DNA from 4 places in the Sphingobacterium sp. BS-2 genome. Region 2 is predicted to be linked to each of the others. Evidence: riboswitches for the same ligand, from Rfam matches in the RefSeq annotation. Region 2 holds a riboswitch; each other region holds the start of a gene.
The links. Region 2 has a riboswitch for S-adenosylmethionine ahead of metE (5-methyltetrahydropteroyltriglutamate--homocysteine S-methyltransferase). Riboswitches for the same ligand answer to the same signal wherever they lie in the genome.

Region 1: it holds a riboswitch for S-adenosylmethionine, as region 2 does, so the genes downstream of both, ACK2WI_RS09620 (O-acetylhomoserine aminocarboxypropyltransferase/cysteine synthase family protein) here and metE (5-methyltetrahydropteroyltriglutamate--homocysteine S-methyltransferase) in region 2, are expected to answer to the same signal.
Region 3: it holds a riboswitch for S-adenosylmethionine, as region 2 does, so the genes downstream of both, ACK2WI_RS06750 (5-oxoprolinase) here and metE (5-methyltetrahydropteroyltriglutamate--homocysteine S-methyltransferase) in region 2, are expected to answer to the same signal.
Region 4: it holds a riboswitch for S-adenosylmethionine, as region 2 does, so the genes downstream of both, ACK2WI_RS16460 (methylenetetrahydrofolate reductase) here and metE (5-methyltetrahydropteroyltriglutamate--homocysteine S-methyltransferase) in region 2, are expected to answer to the same signal.

Annotation. Positions count from the first base shown of each region.
Region 1 is NZ_JBIXGO010000017.1:186,876-192,774, reverse strand. Features, by position in the region: gene ligA (NAD-dependent DNA ligase LigA) at 1-1,550, shown strand, start outside; gene dapA (4-hydroxy-tetrahydrodipicolinate synthase) at 1,579-2,457, shown strand; gene ACK2WI_RS09625 (hypothetical protein) at 2,548-2,979, shown strand; SAM riboswitch class I at 3,203-3,316, shown strand; gene ACK2WI_RS09620 (O-acetylhomoserine aminocarboxypropyltransferase/cysteine synthase family protein) at 3,555-4,862, shown strand; gene metX (homoserine O-acetyltransferase) at 4,907-5,899, shown strand, end outside.
Region 2 is NZ_JBIXGO010000012.1:61,336-67,234, forward strand. Features, by position in the region: gene pyk (pyruvate kinase) at 1-1,118, shown strand, start outside; gene ACK2WI_RS05180 (hypothetical protein) at 1,181-1,564, opposite strand; gene ACK2WI_RS05185 (sensor histidine kinase KdpD) at 1,691-3,562, shown strand; gene ACK2WI_RS05190 (response regulator transcription factor) at 3,581-4,270, shown strand; SAM riboswitch class I at 4,541-4,639, shown strand; gene metE (5-methyltetrahydropteroyltriglutamate--homocysteine S-methyltransferase) at 4,715-5,899, shown strand, end outside.
Region 3 is NZ_JBIXGO010000015.1:82,042-87,940, reverse strand. Features, by position in the region: gene ACK2WI_RS06760 (transglycosylase domain-containing protein) at 1-336, opposite strand, end outside; gene rpoN (RNA polymerase factor sigma-54) at 564-2,027, shown strand; SAM-I-IV-variant riboswitch at 2,075-2,169, shown strand; gene ACK2WI_RS06750 (5-oxoprolinase) at 2,231-2,494, shown strand; gene ACK2WI_RS06745 (DUF2891 domain-containing protein) at 2,665-3,762, opposite strand; gene ACK2WI_RS06740 (DUF937 domain-containing protein) at 3,829-4,500, shown strand; gene ACK2WI_RS06735 (threonine aldolase family protein) at 4,594-5,628, shown strand; gene idi (isopentenyl-diphosphate Delta-isomerase) at 5,680-5,899, shown strand, end outside.
Region 4 is NZ_JBIXGO010000021.1:63,440-69,338, forward strand. Features, by position in the region: gene ACK2WI_RS16455 (DUF2723 domain-containing protein) at 1-2,519, opposite strand, end outside; gene ACK2WI_RS16460 (methylenetetrahydrofolate reductase) at 2,850-3,806, opposite strand; SAM riboswitch class I at 3,854-3,954, opposite strand; gene rimM (ribosome maturation factor RimM) at 4,134-4,661, opposite strand; gene ACK2WI_RS16470 (30S ribosomal protein S16) at 4,796-5,332, opposite strand; gene ACK2WI_RS16475 (UvrD-helicase domain-containing protein) at 5,544-5,899, shown strand, end outside.

The DNA of each region.
Region 1 (5,899 bases), on a different contig from region 2:
AATTAAGGAAAGGCGACTATCCAGAAAGCTTTGATATCCGCGGAGAAATCTTTATGCATAAATCGGCCTTTTTGAGGTTGAATAAAGAAAGGGAAGAAAACGGAGAGCAAACCTATGCCAACCCAAGGAATTTTGCATCAGGAACCATCAAGTTGCAAGACTCGGCGGAAGTTGCAAAAAGGCCATTGGACTGTTTTCTATATTTTCTATACTGCGATAACAGGAATAAACTATTCCATGATCATTGGCATAGCATAGAGGAGGTTAAATCTTGGGGGTTCCCAGTTTGCGAACATAGTAAACTGTGCAATTCCATCGAGGAAGTATTGGCGTTTATCCATCATTGGGATGAGGCTAGGCATCAATTATCCTATGAGATCGACGGAATCGTGATCAAAGTAAATGACTTTGCTCAGCAAGAAGAATTAGGCTTTACAGCTAAATCTCCGCGTTGGGCAATCTCTTATAAATTCCAAGCTGAGCGGGTTGAAACTATTTTGAACAGCATCAGCTATCAGGTTGGAAGAACTGGGGCAGTGACCCCTGTGGCAAACCTAAAACCAGTTTTATTGGCAGGAACAACTGTGAAGAGAGCCTCTTTGCATAATGCCAACGAAATCGAGCGATTGGGACTGCATGAGCATGATACGGTCTTTGTAGAAAAAGGTGGCGAGATCATTCCGAAGATTATTTCAGCAAATGTTGAAAAACGTCCCGAAGGAGCAAAACCATTTGTATACCCTACTCACTGTCCGGAATGTAATACAGCCTTGGTCAGGGAGGAAGGCGAAGCGGTACATTATTGTCCGAATGAGGATGGCTGTAAACCACAGATCGTTGGCAAGCTGCAGCATTTCATCGGCAGAAAGATGATGGATATACAAGGTTTAGGCGATGAAACCATCGAAACCTTTTTCCGTTTGGGATTAATCAGAAAGATTTCAGACATCTATACACTGAAGGATAGAGAATCTGAATTGGTCGGCATAGAGCGATTTGGGCAGAAGTCCATAGACAATATGCTGAAAGGCATAGAACAATCGAAGAACAAGCCATTTGAGAAAGTATTGTTTGGCTTGGGGATCCGACATATCGGTGAAACGGTTGCGAAAAAATTAGCGCAGCATTTCAAGAACATCGATGCGATCCGTTCGGCTACGGTAGACGAGATCCTTTCCGTTCAGGATATAGGATTGCGTATCGCCGAAAGCATCAATGCTTATTTGGTCAATCCGGAGCATTGGGAAGAGATCGAAAAACTTAGAGCGATGGGCTTGCAGTTTGAAATCGAAGAGAAAGAAGTACAATTGGCAGGTGATAGCCTTTCAGGCAAGACCTTTTTGATATCCGGTGTTTTTGCGGATCATTCCCGAGAAGAATTGACGGAACTGATAGAGTCGCATGGTGGTAAAATGTTGAGCAGTATTTCCTCAAAACTGAATTATTTGGTTGCAGGAGACAAGATGGGACCATCCAAATTAGCGAAGGCTGAAAAGCTTCAGGTTCCGATGATTTCGGATGTTCAGCTGCTGGCGATGATCAATAATTAAGAAAAAATTAAATAAATACACATAAACGATGAACGAGCTTCAAGGTGCGGGAGTAGCATTAGTCACTCCATTTCACGCAGACGGCACAGTAGATTACGAAAGCCTCGGCAATCTGATAGATTTTCAGATTGAGGGAGGCATTGATTATTTGGTTTCATTGGGTACCACTGGCGAGACAGCTACCCTAACCCAAGATGAACGAAAGAAGCTGTGGCAATTTACTTCGAAGCACGTCAATAAACGTATTCCATTGGTAGCTGGTATTGGCGGAAACAATACCTATGAAATTGTTGAACAGATCAAGAACTTCGAAGTCCTGGATTATGTGGCAATCCTTTCGGTTTCTCCATACTATAATAAACCTACGCAAGAAGGAATTTACCAGCATTATAAAGCGATTGCGGAGGCTTCCAAGCTTCCTATCATCCTGTATAACGTACCGGGACGTACAGGCAGCAATATCAGTCCGGCGACCACAGTACGTTTGGCAAAGGATTTCAAGAATATCGTGGCAACCAAAGAGGCCTCAGGGAATTTTGCGCAATTCAGTGAGATCCTTCGTGACAAACCCAAGGAATTCCTGTTGATTTCTGGGGATGATCCTGTTACATTGCCGATGATGGCGATGGGTGCCGCTGGAATTATTTCGGTGGTTGGCAATGCCTACCCAACCAAAGTTTCTGCCTTGGCTCATTTATGCCGCGAAGGAAATTATGTGGAGGCCAGAGCCATTCATTTGGAATTATTGAAGATCATTGACCTTTGTTTCATTGAAGGAAATCCAGCTGGTGTAAAATACATCTTGGAAAAGAAAGGCATTGGCAAAGACCATGTTAGGTTGCCATTGGTTCCGGTAAGTGATAAAACCAAAGCAGCCATAGATGCAGAGATGCAGCTACTAGGTTAAAAAAAATATAAGGTTGGCAATGAAAATTCGCCAACCTTTTTTATTTTTAGGTATTCTTTTTGTTACCAAATAGAAACTGAATCAAAAAAAATGGAAACATCAAACCAACAACCTAGCACTAAGGGTTCAAAGTTCAAAAAATTCATTAGCTGGTTTTTACTCATCCTATTTCTAGCCTTTGCTGGATTTGTTTATTTCAAATATTATTTTGTATTTGGAGAAGGCGTTAAATCTGGGGTTTTGAATTATGCGGTAAAAAAGGGAAATTTATTCAAGACTTATGAAGGTAAGCTTATCCAAGAGGGCATTCGTTCGCAGAAGACCGGCACTGGGCTGTCGAGCAATGAGTTTGAATTTTCCATTGAAAACGATTCAGTTTTCCATATCTTGGAACTGAATAGCGGAAAAGCTTTCGACCTACACTACAAGGAATATCATGGTGTTTTGCCTTGGCGAGGAAATACAAGATATGTAGTGGATAAAATTATACAAATGCGTGATGCGAAGACAACTACTTTTTAGTTGATCGGAAAAACATATCAGAAAAAAATTGGGGCTTCAACCGACGTTAGAGAAGGGACTAACAAAGGTTGAAGCCCTGGTCTTTATAGGGAAATTTAGTTTTGTGGGATGCCAAAGAATAAACTTTTCAGAAAAAGATTGCAAAATTAAATTTCGTGAACTATATTTGCGGAGTACTTCGATAGTGGTACGCTAATCATTACCTCTCTAAAAAGATGGTCTTGATTTATAAAGAAGTGGCGAGAGACTGGCTCAATGACCCACTGGCAACCTTCAATAAGGATTGAAAAGGTGCCAATTCCTGTCCGAGGCAATAAAGCCCAGGAGCATATAAATGAAATAGACTATGACTTCAAAATTTTCAAAATCGGAATTAGTATATCTTGTTGGAAAACCAGCAACAGATTCCAGTATTCAATTTATTTCCAGCTGTATTATTTGCATTGCCCGAATGCGATAGTCGTCCCTATGTTCAAGCACTAAGCACTAGTGCAAAAATTTAGTACCGACGACCAGAAACACAGCAAGGAGAGAATCATCTATTCAATTTACTAACATCTATAATCAACATAAAAATGGCAGACAACAAGAATCTTAAATTTGAAACACTACAAGTGCACGCAGGTCAAGACGTAGACCCTACAACTGGATCAAGAGCATTACCTATATATCAGACTACCTCATACGTTTTTGAAAATGCAGAACATGGAGCAAACCTTTTTGCCTTGAAGCAATTTGGTAACATCTATACCCGGATCATGAATCCTACCACGGATGTTTTCGAAAAACGTATCGCAGCTTTAGAGGGTGGTGTTGCAGCGGTTGCTGTTTCTTCAGGACAGGCAGCCCAATTCCTAGCTTTGACCAATATCCTTGAATCCGGAGAAAACTTTGTTTCAGGATCCAATCTATATGGCGGTACTTACAATCAGTTCAAGGTTTCTTTTAAGAGATTAGGCATTGAAGCAAGATTTGCTGAGGATTCAGATCCTGATAAAATTGAAGCATTGATCGACGATAAAACAAAAGCGATCTATGTGGAAACGATTGGGAACCCTAGTTACAATATCCCCGATTTCGAACGCATCGCATCGGTTGCTAAGAAACATGACCTACCATTGATCGTAGACAATACTTTTGGTGCCGGCGGTTATTTGTTCAAACCATTGGAGCATGGTGCTAACGTGGTGGTGGAATCGGCAACAAAATGGATCGGTGGACACGGAACTAGTATTGGTGGTGTGATTATCGATGGTGGAAACTACAACTGGGGGAATGGTAAATTCAAACAATTCTCGGAGCCTTCTGAAGGATACCATGGTTTAGTATTTTCCGATGTATTCGGTGAAGGTGGACCATTTGGAAACATTCAATTTGCTATCCGCGCTCGCGTTGAAGGATTAAGAGATTTCGGTCCTGCCCTATCTCCATTTAACTCATGGCTTTTGGTGCAAGGTCTGGAAACTTTGTCGCTACGTGTACAACGCCATGTTGACAATACCTTGGAAATTGCACAATGGTTGGAAGCACATCCTCAAGTTGAGCAAGTAAGCTACCCAGGATTGAAAAACCACCCGTACCATCAGAATGCACAAAAATATTTGAAAAACGGATATGGTGCGGTATTATCATTCACCATCAAAGGTGGAGTTGATAAGGCGAATGAGTTCATCGATTCATTGGAATTGATCAGCCATTTGGCGAACGTAGGAGATGCGAAATCCTTGATTATCCATCCTGCGGCAACGACACACCAACAATTGAGTGCAGAAGCGCAGAAAGCAGCTGGAGTAGCTCCAGGTCAATTGAGGCTTTCGGTGGGTATCGAGCACATCGACGATATTAAAGCAGACTTAACACAAGCATTTGACAAAATCAAGTAAGTGGGGGCTTAACTGATTTTTTAGGAGGAAGATAATTAAAGAGAATGAGTGTAAAGACTTTCGGATATAGCCAAGACTTCGAATTAGAGAGTGGAAAAAAACTGGCAAATCTACAGATAGCCTACCATAGTTATGGTCAGCTAAATGAGGATAAGTCCAATGTGATTTGGGTATGCCATGCCTTGACTGCAAATTCAGATGTTTTTGACTGGTGGCCAGGATTATTTGGCGAGAATGAATTATTTAATGATAAGGATTATTTTATAATCTGTGCCAATGTATTGGGCTCACATTATGGGACGACGAATCCCCTATCCATTGATCCTGACACCAACCTACCCTATTATTCAGACTTCCCTCAATTCACGATTAGAGATATTGTTAAAGCACATGGACTATTAGCTGATCATCTAGGGATCCAAGAGATCAACACCTTGATTGGAGGATCTCTAGGCGGTCAACAAGCTTTGGAATGGACCGTATCCAAAACCATAAAGATCCATAATCTAATAGCCATCGGCACGAATGCGTTTTTCTCGCCTTGGGGAATCGCATTCAATGAAAGCCAACGCCTAGCTATCGAAGCAGACGCAAGTTTTAAAGAGAAAAAGGATGATGCCGGCTTGAATGGTCTAAAGGCGGCCCGCAGTATGGCATTATTGTCCTATAGGACTTACAATGCCTATGGAACGACCCAAGTGGAATCGGACCATGATAAAACGGATGCTTACAAGGCATCCTCCTACCAAGCCTACCAAGGCGATAAATTAGTCAGAAGATTCAATGCCTTTTCCTATTGGTATTTGACCAAGGCGATGGATAGCCATCATCTAGGCAGAGGCCGTGGTCAGGTGGAACAAGTACTAAATTCCATTGAAGGGGTAAATACCCTGATCATTGGTATTCCATCGGACGTGCTATTCCCTCCTCAGGAACAGGAATTCATCGCGAAGCATATTCCTAATGCGGAATATTATGAACTGCACTCCTTTTTTGGACATGACGGCTTCTTGATCGAAACTAAAACCCTGACTCAA
Region 2 (5,899 bases):
AGAAAATCTACATCACTTACGACAACTTCCCTAACGACGTTAAAGAAGATGAAATCATCCTTTTGGATGACGGTAAATTGCAGTTACGCGTGTTATCAACAAACCACTTGGACACAGTGACTTGTGAGGTTGTTCACGGTGGTATCTTGACTTCTAGAAAAGGTGTTAACCTTCCGAATACAAAAGTTTCTATCCCTTCATTAACTGAAGAAGATTTAGACAACTTGAACTTTGCACTTGACCATGGTGCTGACTGGATCGCTATGTCTTTCGTGCGTTCTGCTGAAGACATCAAACAATGTAAAGAAATCATCAAGCAAAAAGGTTCTCACGCTAAAGTAATCGCAAAAATCGAAAAGCCTGAGGCTATCGAAAATATCGACAGCATTATCGAAGCTACGGATGCGATCATGGTTGCTCGTGGTGACCTAGGTGTTGAACTTCCAATGGAAGAAGTACCAGGACTTCAAAAAATCATCGCTCAAAAATGTCGTAACCTTTCAAAACCGGTTATCATTGCTACCCAGATGTTGGAAAGTATGATCACTACCCCTCGCCCTACTCGTGCAGAGGTAAATGACGTGGCTAACTCGGTAATCGATGGTGCTGATGCCGTGATGTTGAGTGGTGAAACTTCAGTTGGTGAATTCCCAGAGATCGTTATCGAGACTATGGCGAAAGTTATTACCCATGTTGAAGCGACTTCATACCCTTACTACAGCGAAAAAGAGCAATTGGGAACTGTTCCAGTTACTCGTATTCCTGATGCTATCTGTAGTTCATCGATCTTCTTGGCGGAGAAAACTCATGCGTCAGCAATTGCTGTCATGACTTCTTCTGGTTATACGGCCATGGAAATCTCTAGCTACCGCCCAGATGCAGACATCTATGTGTTCACTGGTAACAAAACTTTGTTGCGTACGCTTAGCTTGTGCTGGGGTGTGAAAGCATTCATTTACGAAAAATATGAATCTACTGATGGTACGATCCAAGATGTGAACGACTTATTGAAAGTACGTCACTTGGTAGAACCTGGTCAGATCGTAATCAACACTTCCTCTACCCCTCTTCATGAGAAAGGTAGAACAAACACAATCCGTGTTTCTGAAGTAAAATAATTACAAGAAGACATAAAAAAAGAGCCCCTTTGAGGCTCTTTTTTTATGCATATATTTTTCAATCACTTCTTTATCAGTGGCGATTTGACCGTCTCAGGGTCTTGTTTGATAATTTTGCCACTCTCTTCCAGTTTCTGTGTCCCTGGCATCCTCACGCTCTCCCCTCCTGACAGTTTCTTCTCCAAGATCACCGTATCATCCTGTTGCTTTTGTATAGCGTTTGGAGTCGAAAGCAACCCCTTCTGGCCCTTATAGGCATTCGGGATCTCTATCGATTTATCCAAAGAATCCAGCAAAGGAATGTTGAACCTCTTTAAACTATCCTTGGAGTTGCCATCCCATTTAAATTCTAATGGTTTCTTTTTTTGAATATTTTGAGTATTTTGAGCTGAGGAAGGAATCACCCAAATCAACAATAAGATAGAAATCAAGATGAATTTTTTCATAATCAGTGCCTTAAGTCATAATTCTTTAACAAAGGAAATCCTATTCTGCTAAAAAAGCTAAAATATTGCTGTTAAAATGTGTTAAATGAGAAAATTAGCTGTTTTCCCTTATTACTTTTGTAACAAATGAAAAAAAGAAGTATTGCATTGATTATTTGGCTTATGTCCATTGCGCTGATTGGCGTAATGGCGATGCAATATTATTTTGTGCGGGAATCCTTTATCAAGGAGTCCAAACTATTTGATGAGGAAGTCAAGGCCTCCTTATCGGCCGTGGCCAATAAAATCGAACGCCAAGAAATCTATGATTTCGCAAGGGAGCAGGAACGCTTGAACCAAGAGAAGTTCAGGATTGACCAAGAACGTATCCAAAAGAACGAGAAGATCCTTGCTCTACAGCTTCAATATCAAGACAGCATCAAGACCTTGCAGAGAAGGGCTTTTGCGCATACCACCAGATTCAATTTCTTGGAAAGAGAACTGAACCAGCAATTCCCTGCTGTCCCTATCAGCAATGATTTCTATGAAACTTATTTAAAGAGAAAAGAATACAAGCACCTTGTGCGAATTACCTTGGAACAAGGACTTACCTCGGACAACACCATTGGAGAGTTCACCAATGTGGAAGCCATCAGAGTAGTTCCCAGGGTTGCCCAAAAAGACGATAGCACCCGATACCTGATCCCCGTATTCAACCCACCTTCCACAGAAGCAATTGCCTACCAGATCAGGACCCTCCCTCCCCGCTATGATTCCAAGACCTTATCTAAGATCGAAGAACTGGAGATCAAACTCAATAACCTGCGAGGACAGCGCCTATCGGAAGCCGCAACGCTATATGATACCATCGCCATGTTAGGGGGCAAGAAAAGCTCTGTAATTGCTGATGTTGCCATGGGTATGGAATTATCCAAAAGACCATTGGCGGAACGTATCAACGGCAAGAAAACCGTCAATCTCTTGATCCATGAACTTCAAGAAAGAGGCATTAAATCCTCCTTCGTTATGGAGATCAAGGATTTCAATAAAATGCCCGTTTTCCAAGGGGTCTATCAATTCAACAACGAGCAACTCAAGGAAGTCAATAATCCATTGATCTATACCGCTAGGCTATTCCAAGGTGACCGAGGAAATGCGCCAGGTGAGCTCAGCATACATTTCCCAAACAAAGGCGGGATAATTGCTGAAACCATGGGCTATTGGTTATTCCCGACCATCCTGGCCTTATTAGCGCTATTGATTGGATGTTTTGCCTATACCCTGAGCATCATCTTCAAGCAGAAGAAGATGTCAGAGATGAAAACCGATTTCATCAACAACATGACCCATGAGTTCAAAACACCGGTTGCCACCATCATGATCGCCAGCGAGTCCTTGCGTGACCCTGAAATATCAGCAGATGGCAAGCGTGTCAATAAACTAGCAAACATTATCTACGATGAAAACGTCCGTTTAGGCTCGCATATCGAACGCGTGCTGAACATCGCCCGACTGGAGAAAGAAAACTTAAAAATCGAGCGCACCAATGTGCATATCAACTCCTTGGCCAATGCGGTCCTAGAGAGCATGCGCCTACAGATGGACAAGGCCGATGGCACCCTGAACATCGACATATCAGCAGGAAATGACCTGGTTGTCGGTGATGAACTTCACCTCTCCAATGTGATGTTCAACCTGGTGGATAATGCAATTAAATACTCTCAAGAAAAACCAGAAATCACTTTTAAGACTTTTAATAGAGGGAACACTATCGTAATATCCGTTGCAGACAAGGGCATGGGAATGACCAAGGACCAACAGGAAAAGATATTTGATCAGTTCTATCGCATACCTACGGGAAATATCCACAACGTGAAAGGCTTCGGACTAGGTCTAAGCTATGTTAACGATATCATCAAAAGACTGAACGGAAAAATCTCCGTTAAAAGCGAAAAAGATAAAGGCACACAATTTGAAGTAACTCTTCCTTTAAAGGACGCATCCAAGGAAGTAGCATAACATAAGAAAGAGAAAAGTATGAATCAAAAGATATTATTAGCAGAAGATGATCCTAATCTGGGCGAATTACTGAAGGATTATCTTGAATTAAAAGGAAAATTTGACGTCGTACTTTGTACAGATGGTCAAGAAGGAATGGATGCCTTCCGCAAAGAGGAATTTGACCTTTGCATCTTGGATGTCATGATGCCCAAAAAAGACGGCTTCTCCCTTGGTAAGGATATCCGTAAGATCAATCAAACGGTACCTATCATCTATGCTACGGCAAAAGGAATGATGGAGGATAAAACCCAAGCCTTCGAACTAGGTGGTGATGACTATATCACTAAGCCTTTCCGTGTAGAAGAACTCTTATTGAGAATAAATGCGCTATTAAAAAGAGCTTCCAAGGACAAAGAAGAAGAGGTATCGGACAAGTTTGAAATCGGTGATTACTTCTTCGACTATACCAGCCAGATCATCTCTTACAAAGGTCAGCAACAAAAACTTTCTACCAAAGAAGCCGAATTACTGCGCTTACTTTGTCTTAAGAAAAACGATGTCTTGACCCGCGAAGAAGCCTTGATCAAAATATGGCATGATGACAACTACTTCACCGGCCGCAGCATGGATGTATTCTTAAGTAAACTAAGAAAATACCTCAAAGAAGATCCAAACGTGGAGATCGTCAATGTGCATGGCAAGGGGTATAAGTTGTTGGTTAGCTAAGGATGGATGTGAGATAAGAGATGTGAGATATGAGATATTAGCAACACCAATGCTTGATATTTTAAACATATACAAAATCAAAATATATAAAGGGGCAAAAGTATTTTTGCCCCTTTTTTGATAGAATTCTATCCATCTACTTTTAAACCATGATTTCTCTCATACTCAAAGAACTAAAATATTGAAACCCCTCGCTTTCTCATATCTCAATTCTCATATCTAAAAATCTTTTTCCTTGGAAAATAAAAATCTTATCCATAACTTAGCCGACGCTTATAGAGAAAGGCAGAGGGACTAGACCCGATGAAGCCTTAGCAACCTGTCTCTTGACAAGGTGCTACATTCTACCCCGATTGGGAAAGATAAGCTGGTTACAGGAATCCTAGGTAGCCTTCTCTTAGCAAAAAGACTTATTGAAATTTATTTAATTTAGTAGAGAACTATATGCTATTAACAAACAATTTAGGCTACCCACGTGTGGGTGCTTTCCGTGAACTGAAGAAAGCTAATGAAGCTTACTGGGCAAAGAAAATCAGCGCGGAAGAATTATTGCAGGCTGGACTTAAAATCCGTGAAAGCAATTGGAAGACTCAAAAAGATGCTGGCATCGAACTGATCCCATCTAATGATTTCTCATTCTATGACCAAGTCCTAGACTTATCCTTAACTGTTGGAGCTATCCCGGCTCGTTACAACTCCCTTTTGAACAAAATCGATCGCCAATATAACCTAGACTTATATTTTGCGATGGCTCGTGGTTTCCAAGAAGGTGGCGTGGATGTAACTGCTATGGAAATGACGAAGTGGTTTGATACCAACTACCACTATATCGTTCCTGAATTCGTGAAAAACCAAGAATTCAAACTGACTTCAGAGAAATTCCTAAGCGAATACAATGAAGCTAAACAATCAGGTATCGAAACTAAACCTGTCCTGATTGGCCCTATCACTTACCTATTGCTAGGTAAAGAAAAAGAAGCTGGTTTTAACCGTATCGATCTAATCGACAGATTACTTCCGGTATACGAAGAGATCTTGGCTAAACTTGCTGATGCTGGCGCAAAATATGTTCAAATCGACGAGCCTTTCTTGGCTTTGGATATCGATGATGCTACAAAAGCACTTTACGGAAAAGTTTTCGAAAAGTTAGCTGCTGCTGCCAAAGGCATTAAATTAATCGTTGCCACTTACTTCGAGGCACTAGGAAACAACGAAGACATCGCTGTTAATCTTCCTGTGCATGCGTTACACCTTGACTTAGTTCGTGGTGAAAACCAACTTGACACTATATTATCCAAAGTTCCTGCTTCTCTAACCCTTTCTTTAGGAGTGGTTGAAGGCCGTAACATTTGGAAAAACGACTACGAAAACTCATTGAAAAAAATCAAACAAGCAGTTGATGCTTTAGGAAAAGACCGCGTATGGGTTGCTCCTTCTTCATCTTTATTGCATGTTCCATTTGATCTAGACAATGAGAACAATGAAGAGTCTCTACCTGCTGAAGTGAAAAACTGGTTAGCATTCGCTAAACAGAAATTAGCTGAAGTAAAAGACCTAGCTGTATTGGCTGAAGGTGAAGTGGATGCTGAAACCCAAAAACGTTTCGAAGCAAACAAAGAAGCTGCTGAA
Region 3 (5,899 bases), on a different contig from region 2:
TGAAAAAACTCCTCCAAACAAACCAATAAAATCCACCCCATGATGTTTTCTAAAACGAACATCTTCAGTAGCGATTAAGGCATTAACGATATTGGGAGAAATACTATCATAAGGAACTGGATCACGGTCTTGCTTATAATAACGACCAATTAAAACAGAGTCCGCTGTAAATAACTCTGAAGAAACATTTAGTTCAGGCAACAATATTTCTTTTTTGGTAGGCGATGATCCGAACAAGCCTAGGAAGTTAATTTGTACCGCGCAAGTAAATAAGATAATAAAGTAAATAACAATCAGTGCGATACGCAAAAATTTGTTCCGGACTCGTTTAAACATACGGTAAATATGAACAAAACTTTGGAAAAAATCATATCAATTTGCCCAAAAATGAAGCTTGAAATGAAAATTAACGAATTTTAACAAATGAGTTTTTTGGTTTTTAACTAGGCTGTTTTTCCGATACTTATAATAGCAAAAACTGTACCTAAACTATCTTTTGTTTACAACATCTTTACCTTATTAAATATAATTCCCTATTTTTACGTGATTTATTATTCGGGGACATGTTAAAGCAAACACTACAACAAAAATTATTACAGAAACTTTCACCGCAACAAATTCAATTCATAAAATTGCTTCAGGTACCTACTGTATCATTAGATGCCCGCATCAAAGAAGAACTTGAAGAGAATCCTGCCTTGGAAGATGGTAGTTTGACCAACATGAACGACCCTGTCGAAGAATACCCAGACAAAGACCCTGATGACGACTTCAACATGGAAGACAATAGCTACGATGATGAATTCAGCGTAGACGAGTACATCCAAGAAGACGATTATAAGGATTATGGTGGTGGTTATGACCATGATGATGAAGATGGTAAAAAAGAAATCCCCATCGCTGTTCAAGACTCCTTCTTCGAAAACCTCCAAAATCAACTGGATTTATTAGCACTTTCTGACAAAGACTATGTTCTAGGCCAACAAATCATCGGCTCTTTAGATGATGATGGCTATTTAAGAAGACCTATCCTCTCCTTGATTGATGATTTAGCCTTTTCGCAAAATGTCATTGTCGAAGAAGATGAGGTTGAAGAGATGCTAAAGATTGTCCAAAGCTTTGATCCTCCGGGGATTGGTGCTAGAAATCTTCAGGAATGCTTGACCATCCAACTACGTAAAAAAGACCAGAGCAATCCTATTATCCAACAGGCTTTGTTAGTCGTTGAAAATTATTTGGACGAGTTCACAAAGAAACATTACGATAAAATCGAAAAGCAATTAGGAGTTAATTCCGAAGAGCTTAGGGAAATTGTAAATGAAATATTAAAGCTGAATCCAAAACCAGGTGATTCAGGTGCTGTCGCAGGTAAACAACTGCAGATTATCCCAGATTTCCATATTTCAAACAACGATGGCGTGCTGCACCTGACCTTAAACGGCAGAAACGCTCCTGAGCTTCGTGTATCCCGCTCCTATCAAGAAATGTTTGAACACTATGAAAAGGCCGAAAAGAACGACAAGAAGATGCGTGAAGCGGTTCAATTTGTTAAACAGAAGCTGGATTCCGCCAAATGGTTTATCGATGCCATCAAACAAAGACAGCAAACCCTATTGAAAACCATGAATGCCATCATGGAATATCAATACGACTATTTCCTAACTGGTGATGACAGGATGTTGAAACCGATGATCTTAAAGGATATTGCCGATAAGATCGAAATGGACATTTCAACAGTCTCCCGTGTTGCCAACTCCAAATATGTTCAGACCGAATTCGGTACATTTTTACTAAAATCTTTCTTCTCTGAAGCTATCCAAACAGAATCAGGCGAAGAAGTCTCTAACAAAGAGGTCAAGAAAATTTTGGAAGAATGTATTGCTAACGAGGATAAGAGAAAACCGCTAGCCGATGAAAAACTAACCGAGATCCTCAAAGAAAAAGGTTATTCCATCGCGCGTAGAACAGTAGCTAAATATCGTGAGGCCATGAACATCCCTGTTGCTCGATTGAGAAAAGAGTTATAATTTTTTTTATTAGATACTTGCATATTAAAATATAATCTACTAAGTTTGTAGAGTATTCAGAATTGCAGATGCAATACCAACCGAGTGACAGACACCGCGGTGGTAAATCGATACGGGCGACAAGCCAAAATAAACGAATATTGCAAGGTCTTTTAAGACTCCTCTGAATGCAATTATGGTTAAACCCTTTAAACATTAATTGTATGTCGAACACAACAAAACCCTTACATCAGCATTTAGTGGAGAAATTCCACCACTATTCCACCAACGAATTAGTCGTATTAAACAATGATTTGGTAAAATCCAATTGGGGAGCCAACAAAACTGCTTTCAGGACGGCTTTGATATCCGCATTATCCAATCGTGGTATCGACCTTTCAGCCATCATCAGCACCGAAGACGGCTTCACCCAAATCCAAAGCGTCCCAGTAAAATTGGCTGAAAATAAATTAATTCCGATTTGCTGAAAATAGATTTGAGATATGAGATGTGAGATGTGAGATGTGAGATAGTAAGGTTATTAACCTAGCACTCATAACTCACATCTCAATACTAATAAATGATATAGCAAAGTTAATATCTCAATACTCATATCTCACATCTCAATACTAATTCATATCTCAAATCTCAATACTCTCTAATACCTACTAATTGCATACAATGCAAAGGTTCCTAGCCAATGGCTTCCCATGTAATCATCTTCAGCGCTTAGATTAGGGATAGAAAAATTAAAATGCGCTATACTATTGCTTTTTAAGTGGCCTAGACTTGGATCTATTTTGCTGATACCTACTAAGCATGCAGCACGGCTATAATTGAGGCCATCCAAATGAACCAATTTGCCATCGCTCCTATCTTTCACAATAGCAGGTTTTAGTTCAAAGGATTGATCAAACAAACCTGGCATAAATCCTTTCAACCACGTTACATATTCATCCTTAGGTATCAATTTACTCATCAAATAGGCCTCCTCTAAGCAAGGAGAAAGAAAATCATAACCACTTGGCTCATACGCAAGATCACAGTTCTTATCATTCTTGAACAAACGCATTGCGTTTTCTTGGATTGACTTTTTAAAAGCTTCATCCCCTACTGCATTGGCGTAATCCAAAGAAAGTGATAAACTAAAAGCAGAATTATCATGTTGTCCAGCACGAATGGGATAAACCAATTTTGGAAGATATTCTATATAGCGTTGTACCAATAGATCCACAAAAGGCTGTAAAGCTACTTTCCATTTTTTGCCATCTTCATCATTCCACCCTGCCAATTCCTCCTGCAACTTAAACAGCCAAGCCCAACCGTAAGTCCTTTCGAAACTTAAATTGTTTTTATCATTGAAAAAGGCTATTTCCGTTTGCACATTTTCAGGCGTGATATGGGCATTTAGGACTTGCCTCATTTTTCCATCTTTATCCAGTTCAGGAAAAGTCTTCAGCAATTTAATTACGGACCAATACCCATGTACAGAAGAATGCCAATCAAAACAGCCATAAAAAACTGGTCTAAGGGCTTTTGGCGACTTAAGATCAGAGTCAGAACCCAATACTTGCCCTAATTTATTAGGATATTCCACTTCAATACAATGGGTTGGCATAGCATAAATTTGCTGCGCTAATTCGAAAGACAATTTCACATCTTCCAATGGCACTTCATCTTGCTTTTTGGGTACATTATTACATGCTTGGAACAAAAGAACTACAAGCAAAAAGATGTTTGAACATATTATTTTCATACTAGTAAAATTGGCAATATATTTGAGTTATAAAAATAACATTTATAAACAATAACAATCTACAATATGAACATTAGTGACTTAATTTCAGGAAGCATTGGTTCACAGGCTACTGAAGGAATATCAGAAAAATTAGGACTTGATAAAAACCAAACCCAATGGGTGGTTTCAGCAGCTATCCCATTGATGATGTCTGCCTTGAATTATAATGCCCAAAAAAGCCCAGAACAGGCTCAAGGCATTCAAAATGCATTGGATAAACACTCTGGTGGAATCTTCGATAACTTAGCTGGCTTATTTAATCAAGGACCTTCAGAGGATGAAGACAAAATTGTAAACCACATCTTTGGTAGAAATACCGAAACGGTAAAACAGTCCCTTTCTGAAAAATCTGGTATTAGTATGGGAAAAATTGGGGGTATTTTAGCCCTATTGGCACCATTGGTAATGGGTTATTTAGGCAAAAAGAAACAAGCTGACGCTGGAACAGGCGGCGGAGGAATTGGCGACCTATTAGGAAGTATCCTAGGAGGAGGCTCTTCTAATGCTTCTGGAGGTGGAATCGGTGACTTGATCGGAAGCGTATTAGGTGGAGGCGGCTCTAGCCCTGCTAGCTCTTCTCAACCTAATATAGCTGGTGGATTAGGCGATCTAGTCGGACAGTTCTTTGATCAAAAGAACGACAACAATGCAAAAGGCAATATCTTAGATAGCCTTGCTGGTATGTTTGGAAAATAATCGAATAAAATACAACCATAAAGGGATTGGTCAGATTGATCAATCCTTTTTCTATTTTATTCCTTCCGATGTTGAAAACGATTATATTTACACATGCAATCTAAAATAAGTTTCAAAAACGATTATAGTGAGGGTGCTCACCCCAATATCTTAAATCTCCTTATCCAAACCAACCTCGATCAAGAAACAGGCTATGGAGAGGATAACCTAAGCATAAAAGCAAAATCTTTCATCAAAAGAAGCATCAATAATCCCGATGCTGAAATCTATTTTGTTTCTGGAGGAACCCAGGCGAATATGCTGGTCATCAGCCATCTCCTTAAACCTTATGAATCAGTTATTGCTGCTGATACCGGACATATCGAGGTGCATGAAACTGGAGCTATTGAAAACACAGGACATAAAATCAATTGTATTCCCAATCAGGATGGTAAAATAGCTGTTAAAGGAATCCAAGCTGCGCTAGATTACCATACCGATAACCACATGGTCAAACCGGCTATGGTTTATATCTCCCAATGCACTGAAATTGGAAGTATCTATAGTAAAGCTGAATTAGAGGAAATTTCCCAATTTTGCAAATCCAATAACTTGTTATTGTTTGTAGACGGAGCTAGGCTGGCTACAGCGTTGACCTCATCCCATGCCGACCTAAACATCGAAGAATTGGCTAATCTTGCCGATGTATTCTACATCGGTGCCACAAAAAATGCCGGCTTATTAGGTGAAGCCATTGTTTTCAAAAACAAGGAACTTGCTCAGGGTTTCGACTATTATATCAAACAAAAAGGGGCATTAATGGCAAAAGGTAGAATCTTAGGGGCTCAATTCTATGCCTTGTTTGAGGACAATCTATTTTTTGACCTAGGAAAACATGCCAATCAAATGGCGGCAAAATTAGCAAATGCTTTCCAATCCAAAGGCTATGAATTCTCTAGTAACCCGGTCAGCAACCAGATCTTCCCGATTCTCCCTTACCCTATTATCAAAGAACTCCATAAAAAATATGAATTCTATGTATGGCAGAAGTTAGATCAAGATAAGGCAATAGTACGCCTTGTGACTTCTTGGGCTACTCCAGAGACAACAATTGATCAGTTTATCGCAGATCTTCCGCAAGCATTTTAGGTTAAATAACCTGAATTCCTTATTTTAGGAAAACACCCCTAAATCTAGACTATGACTGTAGAAGAATTTGTGATATTGGTAGATCAACAGGATAATGAAATTGGCCAGATGGAAAAACAAGAGGCCCATCTTCAAAACAAAAAACATCGTGCTTTCTCCGTATTTCTATTAGACGAACAAGGAAATCTGATATTACAACAACGTGCCGATTCAAAATACCATAGCCCCGGTCTCTGGACCAATGCCTGCTGTGGACACCCTAGGCCTCATG
Region 4 (5,899 bases), on a different contig from region 2:
TCGTAAATCTTATTTGCATTGATCAAGCCGGACCCTTTTGAAGACTGCCCCATATCTACAGGCATCAGTTTGCTGACCAAGCCCTCAGAAGCAAGGTATTTATCCAAGCCCATGGAGATTGCCGGTGCACTTAATGAAACAAAGTAAATCGGTCTTTCCCAATTGTTGTTGACCAAAATGGACATCAAACTAAGATCGGCTCGCGTTACTAAATTTTCCTTGAGTTCCCATTGCATGTATTCCGGAATAAATTGTTGCCATTCAGCAGGAATATTGGCGTTTTTCAATGCTTTTTCCTTATCGATCTTGAGTTGAAGCTTTTTCGTAGGCATCACATTCACAAAACTGCCATCACTGGTTTCCAACTTATTCCTATTATCATCTGAAAGCATCACATCCAACAATTGATCTACATCCGTATAGCCCTCAACCCCCAGATCAACCACTTGAATCACATCCCGGACGCCCTTTTTCACCTTGTTAAAATCGAAAGCAATAGGCAAGGCTTTGGATTGATTGACATCCTCCATCGCCTGCTTCACATACCAATCTGAACCCAAATAACCATAATTCAAGACCCTCACATCGGTCCTTATTCCCTCCACTTCCTGCAGATACCAAAGTGGAAATGTATCATTATCAGCATAGGTAAGCAGGATGGCATTGGGCTCACAGGAATTCAAGGTATTCATTGCTACTTCTCGGGTCATATTGCGACCAGAACGGTCATGGTCATCCCAATTTTCCTTGACCAACAAAATCGGTCCGGCCAACATGGCAAAGGTCACAGAGGTATAGGTTATTGCCTTAATGGAAAGTTTGCTCCTCTTTTGTATAAAATCAATCAAACCGAGAACTCCCAAGCCTATCCAGATGGCAAACACATAAAATGATCCCGCATAGGAATAATCACGCTCACGTGGTTGCAATGGGGTTTGATTTAAATACAGTACGATTGCCAATCCGGTAAAGAAGAACAACAAACCAACGATGGTTGTGTCTCTTTTGCTCCGCTTGGCCTGCCAGATCAGACCTGCAATCCCCAGCAATAAAGGAAGGAAGAAATAGGTATTCCTACTGGGGTCTTTTTTCATGCTTTCGGAAATGGCGTCCAATCCCGGAAGTCGCAATTCATCCAATATATTGATCCCCGAGATCCAATTGCCAGCGGTCAATTCCCCTTGGCTAGGGGTATCATTTTGTCGACCTACAAAATTCCACATGAAATAACGTGAATACATGTGGCCAACCTGATAATTGAAAAAGAACTTCATATTATCCAAAAAGGTCGGATTTTCACCATCTGCAAGGTTCAGGTATTGCTTATAGAAATCAGCATGTTTTTGGCTGTACAACCTCGGGAACAAAACTTCCTTATCATATTTATAGCCTTTGACATTATCAAATTTCTCATATCGTTCAGCATCTTTTCTGTAACCAGTGGATTCATTGACATCCAATACCTTTGAATTGAAAGTAGGTCCTTTGAACAAGGGCTCAGATTGGTATTGTTCCCGACTCAGATATCCCAAGAAGGAAAAAGCATTATCAGGATCATTGTTATTGAGGGAAATATTGGTTTGTGCACGAATCAACAGCATACTAAAAGAAGTGAAGCCGAAGAACACTAAACAAGTCCCCAATATCAGGAGATTTAAGATAGGCTTATTCCTCTTGATGGAATATACAATCCCGAATACTGCTGCCGAAACTAAGAGCAAGACAAACAAGATAATACCCGACCCAAAAGGCATGCCCAAGGAATTGACAAAGAACAAATCAAATCCTGCGGCTATTTTAACGGAATATTGAATGACTCCCCAAAGGATAAAGGCTAAGGCGAGAACTCCCCAAGCAAGGGCTTTTGCGGCTCCTTTCCAGGTTACATGAATAGATTTCCTAAAGTAAATCAAGAGTGCCAAGGCTGGAATAGTCAACAGATTCAAAAGGTGCACCCCAATCGACAAACCCATCACATAGGCAATCAGCAACAGCCATTTATTGGAATCTGGCTCATCCGCTCTCCTCTCCCATTTCAGGGCAAGCCAAAACACGATAGCCGTACACAATGAAGACATGGCATACACCTCGGACTCAACAGCCGAATACCAAAATGAATCGGTAAATGCATAGGCCAATGCACCTACAGCCCCAGCAGCAAAAACCTGCAGGTTTTGAAGCCTATTCCCTTCTGTCCTTCCCAAAAGAAGCTTTCTAGCCAAAGCCGTTATGGTCCAGAATAAAAACACAATGGTCAAGGCGGAACAAAATGCTGAACCTAGATTCATCCAAAGGGCAACTTGCTCCTTATTGCCGAAAGCCAAGTTTGAAAACAGATTCTGGATCAGAAGAAACAAAGGCGCCCCTGGCTGATGCACAATTTCCAACTTGTCCGAAGCGGCAATAAACTCGCCCGTATCCCACCAACTGATGGATTGATCCACAGTGAATGCATACAGTACAAACGCGATGATACCGCAAAGCCAGCCGAGAAAATTGTTGATTTTATTATAGCTCATAATTGTAGGTGATAAATGTTGTTTAAATTTAAAAAAGAATTATCTCCCACTTCCGTGATTAACATAATTTAACATGGAATCAGGCTGCTCTCCTTTTTCGAAAACAGCGAATTTATCGCTGGAATTTCGGGAGAACTAATAGCTTTTGTTTTACCCACATTCGGATTTCTTGCAATATGACTAAAATTTTATCCAAGCAATCTTCGAACATGTCTCGAACAAGCCTCGAATGAGACCCGAATATGGGATAAAAATATCACCTCGGTATAAACGGACAAAAGCGAATGAAATCATTCGCCTTTGTCTGTTATTTTTGCATCAGTTCTTTTATTATACTAATTTTTCAACGATCTTTTTAGTTGGTCCTGGATTACTCATGGTATAGAAGTGCAATACCGGAACGCCAAAATCGATCAGTTCCTTACATTGATGCACCAACCATTCCTCACCTACCTGCCTAACATCGGCATTGGTTTTACAAGCCTCGACCGCATCACTTAGGTCCTCAGGTATATCCAAGTGGAAGATCCTTGGTAGCGTGATCAATTGCTTTTTGGTGGTCAATGGTTTCAATCCTGGAATAATAGGAACATGGATATCATTTTCCCTACATTTCGTCACGAACTCTTTATATTTTTCTACGTTGAAAAACATCTGGGTAACGATAAATTCAGCCCCCATTTCTACCTTTTTCTTCAACCATTTAAAATCGGTATTGAAGTTTGGCGATTCAAAATGTTTCTCTGGGTAACCGGCAACACCTATACAAAAGTTGGTCTTTTCGGAGGAGCCGATATCTTCATGTAGATAAGATCCTTCGTTCATGTCCACGACTTGCCTCAACAGGTCAGTAGCATAGGCATGACCTCCAGCAGTCGGGATAAAGTCGGCATCGCCTTTTCTAGCATCACCTCTTAGGACCAACACATTATCGATACCTAAGAAGTTCAGGTCGATAAGTGCGTTTTCCGTTTCCTCTTTGGTGAAACCACCACAGATCAAGTGCGGAACGGCATCGACTTTATATTTACTCATTATGGCAGCACAGATGGCTACGGTTCCCGGTCTTTTTCTATAGGATACCCTTTCCAACAAGCCATTTGCATGTTGTTTGTACAGGTAATCCTCACGATGGTACGTCACATCAATAAAAGGAGGTTTGAATTCCATCAGTTCATCCATGGTTTGGAAGATACTTTGGATACCTTGACCTTTAGCAGGAGGTAACAGCTCAAAAGAATATAAGGTCTTGCCTTTAGCGTTCTTGATGTGATCTACGATTTTCATAAAAATATATTAAGGCTTAGAGAGAACACAGTGAACACTGATTCTTTGGCTTATCTTTCCCATTTTGGGGGTAGAATGTAGCACCTTGACTGGTGTCAGGTTGCTAAGGCTTCAGCGGGTCTAGTCCCTCTGCCTTTCTCTATAAGCGAGGGCTAATATCGTCAATAGCAAGGTAATCTCAAAATGTTTAAAGAAAAAACTTTTCGGATGACTATGAAAGCGAGGCCTTCGGGAATTGGAAAATGGAATCTGGAAATGGATGGGGTTAGGTATGATCATAAAAAAAGGGCGTCTTAAAAACGCCCATTCTATATCTAAAATATCTTATTAATCTTCTAGGTACATATCGATCAAACCTTCGGGAAGGTTCAATACGACAATCTTTTCTTCGGGGTCAATGCCGACGATAAAATCCTCGTTTAGGGGGAACATGGCATCTCGGCCATCGATATCTACGGTTGCGATAAATTGTTGCGGCATTTCTTGGACCTGTGTGATCTCGCCCAATTCGCCTTCAGTTTCTTCAATGGCGGTATAACCTACAAGATCATGATAGGTAAAATCATCAGGATCACGTACCGGCATTTTATCATTTGGCAGATAGATTTGCTTTCTAAGGAGCGGTTGGGCCTTGTCGATATGGTCCACATCTTCGAAATTGACATAAGCCGTGCTATTATTCTGAAATTTGATCTTTTCGACAAAGAATGGCACCAATTTCTTGTCCATCTCCAAGAAAACTACATCCAGATCAAGGTCCATATAGTTATCAAATTCAAAAAACAGCTGCAGTTCACCCTTCAATCCGCGGGATTTACTGACATAACCGATATAAAAACATTGATCTTTCGTCATATTCACAAATTAATTTCCAAAAATACGGAATTCTTTTTCTGTTCAGGGATTAGGGATAGCTAATCAAGGTAAAAAGGGAACAAAAAAGCCGGTTCATAGAATGATCCGGCCATTTTGAATACTTTATGAAGAGATTATCCTTCAGTTTCTTCTGTGTTTTCAGTAGCTTCTGCAGCTTCTTCTGCCTCTTCTGCAGCTGTTTCTTCAGCAACAGGAGCGTTTTTAGCAGCGATAGCAGCAGCTCTGTCTTCTTTTTTCTTAGCTTCAGCAGCTAAAGCAGCTTTCTTAGTTTCGTCTTTAGATTTCGCTAAGCCTGATTTCTTTCCTTCGATTTGAGCATCTTTACCTTCAGCCCATTTAGTGAAAAGTTCTTCAGCTTTTGCTTCATCAAAAGCACCTTTTTTCACACCACCTTGCAAGTGTTTTTTGTATAAAACACCTTTGTAAGAAAGGATAGCACGAACTGTGTCAGTAGGTTGAGCACCTTTGTTCATCCAGTCTAACGCTTTTTCGAAATCCAAAACGATTGTTGCTGGGTTAGTGTTTGGGTTGTAAGAACCTAAACGCTCGATGAACTTACCATCACGTGGTGAACGGCCGTCTGCTACTACTACGTGGTAAAAAGGTTTTCCTTTTTTACCGTGTCTCTGCAATCTGATTTTAGTTGCCATGTTTTTTCTTTATTTATGTATTCAACATATCCCCCGTTGCTACATGCAGGAGGGGACGCAAAGATACAAAGTATTATCAATTAATACAACAGAGAATTTAAAGCTGTTTTATCCTCAAAATAAGGGCTACTCCCGACCGATATTCTTGAAAAAGATTTGAGTAATCTGCTAATAATACCGATATTCAGATACTTCAAACCATAGTCATCTTATGCAAAGAATTGCTCCATTAAGGATTGTAAAGGCTTCCGCTGGATCTGGAAAAACATTTAGTCTCACTGTGCATTACCTGACACTACTGCTATCCAAAGAAAGCAGCTATCGGGAAATCCTTGCCGTTACCTTTACCAACAAAGCTACCGCCGAAATGAAAGGTCGGATCATGTCGGTCCTGCATGGCTTGGCGATCGGTAGCACAGCAAGTGACATTGAGCAGTACAGACAGCAACTATTACAGCAAAATCCACAATGGGATCCGCAAAGCATCCAGGAAAAAGCTAATCGGATCTATAGAAGGATACTCCATGATTACAGCCATTTTTCGGTAAGCACCATTGATGGCTTTTC